Regions from separate parts of the Micromonospora sp. NPDC092111 genome, predicted to be linked through region 2. Evidence: riboswitches for the same ligand, from Rfam matches in the RefSeq annotation. Region 2 holds a riboswitch; the other holds the start of a gene.
What was found. Region 2 has a riboswitch for S-adenosylmethionine ahead of ACIQG9_RS07595 (aminotransferase class V-fold PLP-dependent enzyme). Riboswitches for the same ligand answer to the same signal wherever they lie in the genome.

Region 1 (5,350 bases), on a different contig from region 2:
AGCAGGTCGGAGGTGTCGGCGTGGACGATGCTGGTGTAGACGACCAGGCCGACGCCGGCCTCCCGGGCAGCGGCGATCACGTTGCGGTGCTGCGGCACCCGCTGGCCGGCCTCGCTGCCGGAGACGAACATCAACTTCTCGGCGCCGGCGAAGGCGGTCCGCAGCGAGGCGGGGTCGGTGTAGTCGGCGGCCCGGACGACGACGCCCTGCTCGGCGAGGTCGGTGAGCCGGCCCACGTCCCGCCCGAGCGCCACGATCCGGCCGGCGGGTACGCCCCGGCGCAGGAGGGACTCGACGATCAGGCGGCCCAGGTGGCCGGTGGCGCCGGTGACGACGACGGACATCTCGCACTCCTTCGGTTGGTCCTGCTGTCGCACCTGGGCAACGGGAAGGATTCCCCGATACTTCCCGTTGGAGAGTAGGCACCTTGAAGTTTGTCACGTACTGATGGAGAGTAAGCAGGTGGAACCCGACCCGTTCAACCGCAACTGCGGCAGCCGGCAGGTCATCGACCGCATCGGCGACCGGTGGAGCGTGCTGGTCGTGCTGACCCTCGCCCACGGCGGCAAGCGCTACGGCGAGTTGGCCGGGCACATCGACGGAATCAGCCAGAAGATGCTCACCCAGACCCTGCGCGGGCTGGAACGCGACGGTCTGGTCACCCGGACGGTGCACGCCAGCGTGCCGCCCCGGGTCGACTACGCCCTCACCGACCTCGGCCGCAGCCTGCTGGATCTGGTCTCCGGGCTGGAGGCGTGGGCCACCACGCACCTCGCGGAGGTGGAGGCGTCCCGGGCCCGCTACGACGCCCGCTGAGCCACGCCGAAGTCCGGGCGCACCCCGTCCCCCGGCCGTCCCGCCCGGTAAGGAGCGGACGTGAGGGCCGTCATAACGGCTGGACGATCACCCCGCGTCTGCTGCTAGCCTGCTGCACAGGTCATGAGCGCCAGCGTCAAGCCCCGGCTCGCTGGCCGGCAACCCTCCTCCACGGTGGGGTGCTCCGGGTGAAGACCAGGCACCGGTGTGGCACCGGTGCAAGCGTGGCCTGGTTCCCAGGTCAGCACCGACCCAGGAGAACCATGTCTGCTCACCGTCCCGCCCCACCCGGCGGCACCGCCCCGGCGACCCCGCGCACGACCGGCGTCCGGCTGGTCAAACGGCGGCACGTCGACCTGATGCGGGTCTGCAGCGACGCCTGTCGCCCGTCGACCACGCGGTAGACGCCCCCTTACCTCGTACCACCGCAGCGGCCTGCCTGTCGGCGTGCCGTCGGCGACGCATGCCCGTCGCCGCCCGACCAACCCGGAGACACCTGTGCGATTCCTGCCCTCCCTGTCCAAGGTCGCCGCGCTCGGCGCCGCCGCCGTCCTCGCCGCCACCGCCCTGACCGGCTGCGGCGACGACTCCGCCAGCCCGGCGGAGAACCCGTACGGCCTGCTCCAGCCCGGTGTGCTGCGCGCCGGCACGCTCACCGACGCGCCGCCGAACGTGTACCTCAAGGACGGCACGTTCACCGGCTTCGACAACGACCTGCTCGTCGCCGCCGCGGCGAAGGTGGGCCTGCGGGTCGAGTTCGTCGGCACCGACTTCTCGGCGCTGCTCTCGCAGGTCAACAACCGGAAGTTCGACATCGGCAGCTCCTCGATCACCATCACCGAGGCGCGCCGGAAGACCGTGGACTTCGGCAACGGCTACGACTTCGGCTACTTCGGCCTCGACGTGCCGGCCGGCTCCCCGATCACCGGCTTCGACCAGCTCGCCGGCAAGCGGGTGGTGGTCGTGCAGGGCACCGTGCAGGACGACTACGCCACCGGCAAGAACCTGGACCCGGTGCGGGTGCCCGACTACAACGGCGCGATCAACCAGCTCAAGGCCGGCACCGCCGACGCCTGGATCGCCCCGGCCGAGATCGGCGAGAAGTCCGCCGCGGACAGCAACGGCAAGATCACGGTGGCGGCCAAGGAACTCAGCCCGGCCCCGACCGCGTACGCCTTCGCCAAGGGCAACGACAAGCTGCGCGAGGCGCTGAACAAGGGCCTGGACGAGGTCATAGCCGACGGGACCTGGACGAGGCTCCAGGAGCAGTACTACCCGGGTCGGCCGGTCCCGGCCGAGTTCACGCCGGGCAGCGGCGGGGTCACCGTCCCGAGCGCGGCAGCGCCGTCGGCGTCGGCCGGTTCCTGACGTACGCGACCACGAGCGAGCGGGGCGGTAGGAGAACCTGATGGATCCGTTGAGCACCCTGTGGGAGACCTTCTTCGACTGGGACTCCATGCGCGAGGCGCTGCCCGAGATGCTGACCGTCGGGCTGCCCAACACGCTGATCCTGGCGGTCTCCGCCGCCCTGCTCGGCTCGGTCCTGGGCATGCTGCTGGCCATCGCCGGCATCTCCCGGACCCGGTGGCTGCGCTGGCCGGCCCGGGTCTACACCGACATCTTCCGGGGCCTGCCGGCCGCGGCGACCATCCTGCTGATCGGCGTCGGCCTGGCCCCGCTCGGCATGCAGGTGTGGGGACCAAACCCGTACCCGCTGGGCGTCCTGGCGCTGTCACTGATCGCCGCCGCCTACATCGGGGAGATCTTCCGCTCCGGCATCCAGAGCGTGGAGGCCGCCCAACTGGAGGGTGCCCGGGCACTCGGCTTCTCCTGGGGCGAGGCCATGCGCCTGGTGATCGTCCCGCAGGGCGTACGCCGGGTGCTGCCGGCCTGGGTCAACCAACTGATCGCCCTGATCAAGGACTCCAGCCTGGTCTACTTCCTCGGGCTGCTGGCCAGCCAGCGGGAGCTGTTCCGGATCGGACAGGACTACGCGGCCAACACCGGCAACCAGTCCGCACTGCTGCTGGCGGGCCTGTGCTACCTGGTGCTGACCGTACCGCTGACCCACGCGGTCAACTGGATCGACCGGCGGCTGCGCCAGGGCCGCGCGGCCACCATCGACCCCGACGACGACGGCGGGCTGGCCCTGGCCGGTGAGACCGCCCTGCCCCAGCCGCGCCCGACCCGGGAGGACCCGCGATGACGGCCACCACCACCAGCACCTCGGTCAGCCTCGGCGTCCGGGGCGTGCACCTGGCCTTCGGGGCCAACCGGGTGCTGCGCGGCGCGGACCTGGACGTCGCCCGGGGCGGCACCGCCTGCGTGATCGGCCCGTCCGGCTCCGGCAAGTCCACTTTGCTGCGTACGGTCAACCGGCTGATCGAGCCGGACGCGGGCGACGTGCTGCTCGACGGGCGCAGCGTGCTGCGCGACGACCCGGACGCCCTGCGCCAGCGGGTCGGGATGGTCTTCCAGCAGTTCAACCTCTTCCCGCACATGACCGTGCTGCGCAACATCACCCTCGCGCTGCGCAAGCTCAAGAAGCTGCCCGAGGAGGAGGCCGTCCCACTCGCCCGGGCCCAACTGGAGCTGGTCGGGCTGGCGGCCAAGGCCGACGCCCGGCCGGCGCACCTGTCCGGCGGGCAGCAGCAGCGGGTGGCGATCGCCCGCGCGCTGGCCCTGCGACCACAGGTGATGCTCTTCGACGAGGCCACCTCGGCGCTCGACCCCGAACTGGTCAAGGGGGTGCTCGGGGTGATGGCCGACCTGTCCGCCGGCGGCATGACGATGGTGGTGGTCACCCACGAGATGGGATTCGCCCGCGAGGTCGCCGACACCGTCGCGTTCATGGACCACGGGGTGGTGCTGGAGGCGGGCGAACCGGCGGCGGTCTTCGAGGCGCCGCAGCACCCACGACTGCGCCGCTTCCTGTCCCAGGTGCTCTGACCGGGCCCGTCGCCGACCCCGTCCTGGGGCGACACCCGGGGTCGGCGGCGAAGAGGGCACCCGTGTCCCGAACGCGGTCAGGAACTGGCTCGGTCGACGCCCTTGCGTACCCGCACCGAGCGGTCGACCAGTTCACGCAGGACAGCCAGGTCGACGCCGTCGAGGCTCTTCAGGTAGAGGCAGCCCTTGCCGGTCTTGTGTGGCCCGAGCCGGGCGACCGCCGACGCGTACCGCTCTTCGAACCCACCGACGAGGTAGACCACCAGGTGTTGCTTGCGCGGCGAGAAGCCGGCGAGGGCGCTGTCGCCCTCCCGGCCGCTGTCGTAGCGGTAGTGGTAGCGGCCGAAGCCGATGATGGACGGCCCCCACATCACCGGCTCCTCGCCGGTGATGTCGCGCATGAGCGCGATGAGTCGACGGGCGTCGACCCGCCGGCTCTCGTTCGGCACGGCGGCGAGGAACTCCTCGACCGACTGCCCGGTCGGCGCTGTCATACCCGCATCGTAGGCGCTCACCGGAGCAGGTCCACCGCTGATCCCCCTCCCCCCGCCGCGGACGACGACGCCGCCCCCGGTGAGCGGGGACGGCGTCGGTCGCAACGCAGCGTGGGTCGCGGTCAGGTCATGTCGTCGTAGCGGCGGTCGATCGGCTTGGGCGGGGCCACCGGCTCCGGTGCGCCCACCGACCCGGACGGCGACAGCTCCGGCGTGGCCTCCACCGGTTCGTCGTCCAACTCCAGCGGTGACACCTCGTCGTCGCTCAGCCCCGCGTAGGCATCCTTGCCCCGCCCCCGGCGCCGGTCGTTGATGAACGCCACCCCGACCGCGACGAAGTACAGCAGTGACAGGGCGGCAGCCAGCAGCGTCATGCCGAACGGGCCCGGGTCCGGAGTGGCGATGGCGGCGAAGGCGAAGCAGATGAAGATCACCGCGCGCCACCAGCTCAGCAGGCGCTTCGCGCTCGCCACACCGGTGAAGTTGAGCATCAACAAGATCAGCGGGAACTCGAACGCCACCCCGAACAGCAGGATCATGTTCGTGACGAAGGAGATGTAGCGGGTCACCTCAAGCTGGGTGGACAGGCCCGTGACGCCGGACTCCATCAGGAACGCGAGACCCTTGTCCACCACCAGGTAGGCCAGGAGCGCTCCGGCGGCGAACAGCGGCGCCGCGATCGAGACGAAGACGTACGCCCACTTGCGCTCGTGCCGGTGCAGGCCGGGCGCGATGAACGCCCATAGCTGGTAGAGCCAGACCGGCGCGCCGATGATCAGGCCGATCCAGAGCGCCAGCTTCAGCTTGAGGATGAAGCCGTCCGCTGGTGACAACTGGAGGAACTGCTGGCACTCGCCGAGCGCGTCGGTGGCACCGGGCAGCCGGCAGTACGGCTCCTTCAACAGGTTGAACGCGGGCTGGGCGAGCCAGAAGCCCGCGATCAGACCCACCACGATCGCCAGCGAGGCGCGGAACAGTCGGTTCCGCAACTCGCGGACGTGCTCCATGAGCGTCATGGAGCCGTCGGCGGCCCGTTCGAAGGTGCTGGGGCCGCGCTTACGGAGCGCGAAGGCCACGGTGATCGGGCCCTT
Region 2 (5,350 bases):
GTCCGCGCCATCGTCGCCGGTGACCGGGTGCTGTTCGACCCCGACGACCGCTCCGAGGTCGAGCTGCACGGCCGCGGGTACGTCCTGCTCCGCGAGCGCGACGTGCACGCCGTCGCCGCCGAGCGGGTGGAGACCGACTCCACCGGCAACACCGGCCTCTACCTGTAGCCGTCCCGTCCCGATCGCGGGGCGTCGCCGTTTGTGTCGCTTCCCGGCGGGAAGCCAGGCACGTCTAGGCGCCCTGGGGAGGGACGATGCCGGTATTCCTGAAGAAGCTGCTGCTCTGGGGCAGCGTCGCCTTCCTGATCTACTTCATGGCGTTCCGCCCGGACGGGGCGGCGCAGCTCTTCAAGGGGATCGGGGCGGCCCTGATGGCGCTGGCCCAGGGCCTCGGCGACTTCCTCACCGGCCTGATGAGCTGAGCCCGCCACCCGGCGGACCGGACGACGGGCTCGACGACCTAACCGGTGCGGCGGACCGTTCAGTGGCCGCCGGGCGGCCACGGGGCGGCCGGCCGGGGGCCGTGCCAGCCGGGCGGGCCGTAGCCCGCCGGGTACGCCGGGGACGGCGGCGGGGCCAGTACCACCGGGATCGGCACCACCGGGGAGTCCGGCGCCTCGACCGTGCGCTGCGCGCCGTCCGGGAAGCGCAGGTGGTAGCGCTGCCCGTCCCAGACCCCCACCGGCGTCTGCGGATCCCGGCCGACGAAGAACGACCGGTACGCCGCGATCGTCTCCAGCAACTGCCGTTCCTCCCGCAGCGTCCGGTCCCGCTCCGCCGGCTTGCGGTCCAGCCCCCGGCGCATCCCGTCGCGCAGCAGCGCCAGTCTGGTCGCCGCGAACTGGTAGCCGCGCATCGCCCGGAGGCCGGCGTCGCCACCGACCCGGCGGGCCCAGGTACGGGCGGCGTGCCGGCGGCCCAGGCTGCCCAGCGCGGCCACCTCGGGCGGGGTGAGCCAGCCCGCCCGGACGTAGTCCGGCAGGGTCCGCTCGGTCAGCCGGCCCTCCCAGGCGCGCAGCCAGACCGCGAAGCCGACCATGCCGAAGAAGATCGGCACCATCACCGCCACCATGCCGTAGAAGAAGATCACCGCCTGTCCGGTGGCCTGGACCAGCGTCGGGATCAGGTTCCAGGTGCCGTGCAGCATCATCGCCAGCAGCAGGCCGGCGACCGGGGCGAGCACCCGCACCCGCCGGTCGGCCGTCCGGGCGGCGATGCCCAGCCCCACCCCGGTCATCGAGGTGAACAGCGGGTGGGCGAAGCCGAAGAAGAGGATCCGCGAGATGAAGATGACGATCACGTTGCGTACGCCGGTGGCCGGCCCCCACTGGTCGACGCCCGAGGCGTAGCCGAGGCCGCCCAGGTAGAGGATGTTCTCCACCATGGCGAACCCGACCGCGGAGAGCCCGCAGTAGACCAGGCCGTCGGTGATCCCCGACCACTCCCGACGCCGGAAGACCAGCAGCAGGATCGGGCCCAGGGCCTTGGTCAGCTCCTCGATGAACGGGGCGACCAGCACCCCGGTCAGCGACGACGACACGCCCCAGTCCTTGAACAGCGCGGCGGCGGCGTTGTTGACGTTCAGCGAGGCGGCGGTGGAGACGAAAGCACCCCAGACGAAGCAGAAGATCAGGTACTTGAGCGGCTCGGGCTCGTAGCGGTCGAGCCAGAGGAAGCAGGCCACCAGGACCGGCACCGGCAGGATCGCCGCGGCCACCCCGACCAGCAGCGCGTCCAGGCCCAGGTTGGCGCCGAGCGTGTAGAGCATGTAGACCGCGCAGGCCGCGATGAGCAGCACCACCCCGGCCAGCGCCAGGAACCGCCGCCAGCCGAGGCGGCGCAGCGGCATCCGGGGCGCGGCCCCGCTCGGCGGCGGGACGGCGGCGGGCGCGGTCGGCGGCGGGGGCCCGCCGGGCGGGGTGTCGGCCATGCGAATCAGCGTAGTCATCGCCGGCCCGCTTGGCCGGGCGCTCCGGCGGTGGCTATGCTGCGGCCAGGTCACGAGCGCCAGCGTCAAGCCCCGGCCTGCTGGCCGGCAACCCTCGTCGAGGTTCGCGGTGGGGTGCCCCGGGTGATGACCGGGCCCAGCCCGATCCGCGAGCTGGGCAAGCGCGGACCCCGTCCCGGTGTGCCCACCCCCGGGGTCCCCAGGACCCCTGGAGGCGTCGTCATGGCCGTCACCCTCGTCCCACCCGCCCCGTACCCGCCGGCTCCGGCGGCGACCGCCGGGGCGGACCCGCTCGCCGTGCTCGGCGTACCCGGGCAGGTCAACCTGGACCATGCCGCCAGCGCGCCGTGCGCGCGGGCCGCGGCCGACGCGGTGGCCGAGCTGCTGCCCTGGTACGCCAGCGTGCACCGGGGCGCGGGAGCGCTGTCGCGGCGCTGCACGCTGGCCTACGAGCGGGCCCGGCAGACCGTCGGCGACTTCCTCGGCGCCCGCCCCGACGACCACGTGGTCTTCACCCGCAACACCACCGACGCGCTGAACCTGCTGTCCCGGGCGCTGCCCGCCGGCACCACCGTGGTCACCTTCGCCGCCGAGCACCACGCCAACCTGCTGCCCTGGCCGCGCGGCTCGGTACGGCTGCCGGTGCCGGCGAGCCCCGCCGGGGCGGTCCGGGCGCTGGACGCCGCCCTCACCGAGCTGCGCCGGGGCACGGCGGCCACCCCGGTGCTGGTGGCGGTGACCGGGGCGAGCAACGTGACCGGGGAACGCTGGCCGGTGGCCGAGCTGGCCCGGGTGGCCCGCCGGCACGACGCCCGGACCGTCGTCGACGCCGCCCAGCTCGCCCCGCACGCGCCGGTCGACGCCGCCGCGCTGGACGTCGACTACCTGGCCGTCTCCGGCCACAAACTGTACGCCCCGTTCGGCGCGGGGGTGCTGCTCGGCCGGGCCGACTGGCTGGACGCCGCCCCGCCGTACCTGGCCGGTGGGGGTGCCACCAGCCACGTCGGGTCGGCCACCCACGAGGTGCGCTGGACCACCGGCCCCGCCCGGCACGAGGGCGGTACCCCGAACCTGCTCGGCGCGGTCGCCCTCGCCGCGGTCTGTCAGTCGCTGGCCGGGGCCGACCGGGACGCGCTGCACGCCCACGAGCAGCGGCTACTGACCCGACTCCGCGCCGGGCTGGCCGCCCTGCCGGGCGCGGTGGAGCTGCGCGCCTTCGGCCCGGACGCGCCCCGGGTCGGCATCGTCTCGTTCGTGCTCGCCGGCCGGGACTCCGCCGAGGTGGCCGCCGAGCTGGCCCGGGAGCACCGGATCGGGCTGCGCGACGGGCTGTTCTGCGCCCACCCGCTGGCCCGGCGGCTGCTCGCCGAGGCGGCGGCCCGCAGCGGACGCGCCGACCTGCCGCCGACCGCGCTGCGGGCCAGTGTGGGGCTGGGCAGCACGCCCGTGGACGTGGACCTCCTGCTGGCCGGCCTCGGCGCGCTCGCGCCGCGCTGACCGGGCCGGGCGCTAGCCGAGCGGCGGGGCGGTCGGGGGCTTCGGCGGGGCGTTGTGCTCAGCCGGGGTGCCGTCCGGTTTGTCCTGGTCGCCGAATGCCTGCCGGACCAGCCGGTTGGCCTCCTCCTGGTCGATGCCGGAGGCGACGATCAGGTCACTGGCGGTGGTACGCACCTGGGCGACCACCACGCTGCCGGAGAAGCCGACCCCCTGCGTGTACGCCCGGCCGGCCTCGCTGACCGCGCGCAGCGACCGCTCGCGGGCCTTCTGCGGCTCCTCGCCGACGGCGAACTCGTGCCGCAGCAGGCGGACCGACTCGGCCAGGTGGGCCACCGCCTCGGGCATCGGCTCGGGCACCGGCTCCTCGTCCTCGATCATGGTGACCGCGCGCCGGATCAGGGTGCCGGTGTTACGCATCGCCCGGTCGATCGGGTCGGCGGCCTCGGCGTAGTGGGTCAGTTCGCTGCGCCGGTGCCACCGGGCCGGCGAGAGCGTGCTGGTCTCCTTCGCCCCCTCGATCGCCTCGGTGAAGGTGGCCAGCTCCTCCTTGTTCTCCCGGAGCCGTTCCAGGGCCCGCTGGGCGGTGGACCGGTCCCGCTCGCGCAGCGCCTGGGCGCAGACGTCGAGCTGGCCGGAGAGCAGATCCAGCGCCGGCCGGGCGGCCCGGTTGATCACCCGGAGCGGGTTGAGGGGCAGCAGGAGCGCCGTGACCAGCAGCGCGATACCGCCACCGACGAACGCGTCGATGAACCGGGGCAGCTCCAGGTTCGCGGTGGACGGGCTGAGGGTGACGATCAGCACCGCCGTGGCGGCGGCCTGGATCACGATCGCCACACTCGCGCCGAAGAAGATGGTGAGCAGGATCGCGGCGGTCACCACCAACCCGAGCTGCCACCCCCCGGTGCCCAGGAAGTAGATCAGGACGTCGCCGAGGAACACCCCGACCGCCACCCCGATGATCAGCTCGACGGTCCGGCGCAGCCGCTGGCCCACCGACGCGGCCAGCGTGCCCACCGCCGAGATCGGCGCGAAGACCGGCTGCGGGTTGCCCAGCAGGTGGTGGGAGACGATCCAGGCCAGCGCGGCGGCCAGCCCGGCCTGCACGGCCAGCCCCATCGCCATCCGGACCCGGTGCAGTCGGTCGTGCAGGGTCGCCCTGCTGCGCTGGCGTAGCTGATCCATCGCCGCGGCGATCCGGGCCGAGTCGGCGTCCGTCACGCCGTCGCGCAGGCCGGCGCGTCGGATCAGTGACGGTCGTCGGTCCCGGGCCACGGCCATGGCGGGGACTACCCGGGGCACACCGCTTCATCCGCGCCGGGTGCCGCGGATCTGCCGGGTGGCCTCCGGCCAGGGTGCGGCAGACTCGGCGGGGTGACCGAGCTGATCGACCGGTGGCGGACGGCGGCCCGCACCGCCGGGGCGACCGACACCCCGGCGCTGGCCGCCGCCGGAACGGCGCTGCTGACCCGCTGGCGGGAGCCGCACCGGCGCTACCACACCGACCGTCACCTGCGGGCGGTGCTGGCCGTGGTGGACCGGTACGCCGACCTCGCCGACCGGCCGGAACTGGTCCGGCTCGCCGCCTGGACCCACGACGCCGTCTACGACCCACGGGCCGGCGGGGACGCCAACGAACGGGCCAGCGCGGAACTGGCCAGCGGGCTGCTCACCGGGCTCGGCGTGCCGGCCGCCACGGTGGCCGAGGTCCGCCGGCTGGTGCTGCTCACCGCCGGGCACGCGGTCGCCCCCGGCGACCACGACGGCGCGCTGCTCTGCGACGCCGACCTGTCGATCCTGGCCGCGCCCGCCGAGCGGTACGACGGGTACGCCGCCGCGATCCGCGCCGAGTACGCACACGTACCGGAGCCGGACTTCCGCGCCGGCCGGGCGCGGGTCCTCGACGGC

Region 1: linked by a shared signal. The riboswitch ahead of ACIQG9_RS15580 (ABC transporter substrate-binding protein) and the one ahead of ACIQG9_RS07595 (aminotransferase class V-fold PLP-dependent enzyme) in region 2 are both predicted to bind S-adenosylmethionine.

The regions. Positions count from the first base shown of each region.
Region 1 is NZ_JBIVRQ010000006.1:300,148-305,497, reverse strand. Features, by position in the region: gene ACIQG9_RS15590 (SDR family oxidoreductase) at 1-344, opposite strand, end outside; gene ACIQG9_RS15585 (winged helix-turn-helix transcriptional regulator) at 448-816, shown strand; SAM riboswitch class IV at 936-1,047, shown strand; gene ACIQG9_RS15580 (ABC transporter substrate-binding protein) at 1,315-2,184, shown strand; gene ACIQG9_RS15575 (amino acid ABC transporter permease) at 2,225-3,022, shown strand; gene ACIQG9_RS15570 (amino acid ABC transporter ATP-binding protein) at 3,019-3,765, shown strand; gene ACIQG9_RS15565 (DUF1801 domain-containing protein) at 3,843-4,259, opposite strand; gene tatC (twin-arginine translocase subunit TatC) at 4,382-5,335, opposite strand.
Region 2 is NZ_JBIVRQ010000002.1:330,355-335,704, forward strand. Features, by position in the region: gene ACIQG9_RS07580 (GroES family chaperonin) at 1-168, shown strand, start outside; gene ACIQG9_RS07585 (hypothetical protein) at 255-422, shown strand; gene ACIQG9_RS07590 (PrsW family intramembrane metalloprotease) at 482-1,930, opposite strand; SAM riboswitch class IV at 1,997-2,118, shown strand; gene ACIQG9_RS07595 (aminotransferase class V-fold PLP-dependent enzyme) at 2,171-3,445, shown strand; gene ACIQG9_RS07600 (aromatic acid exporter family protein) at 3,458-4,717, opposite strand; gene ACIQG9_RS07605 (metal-dependent phosphohydrolase) at 4,817-5,350, shown strand, end outside.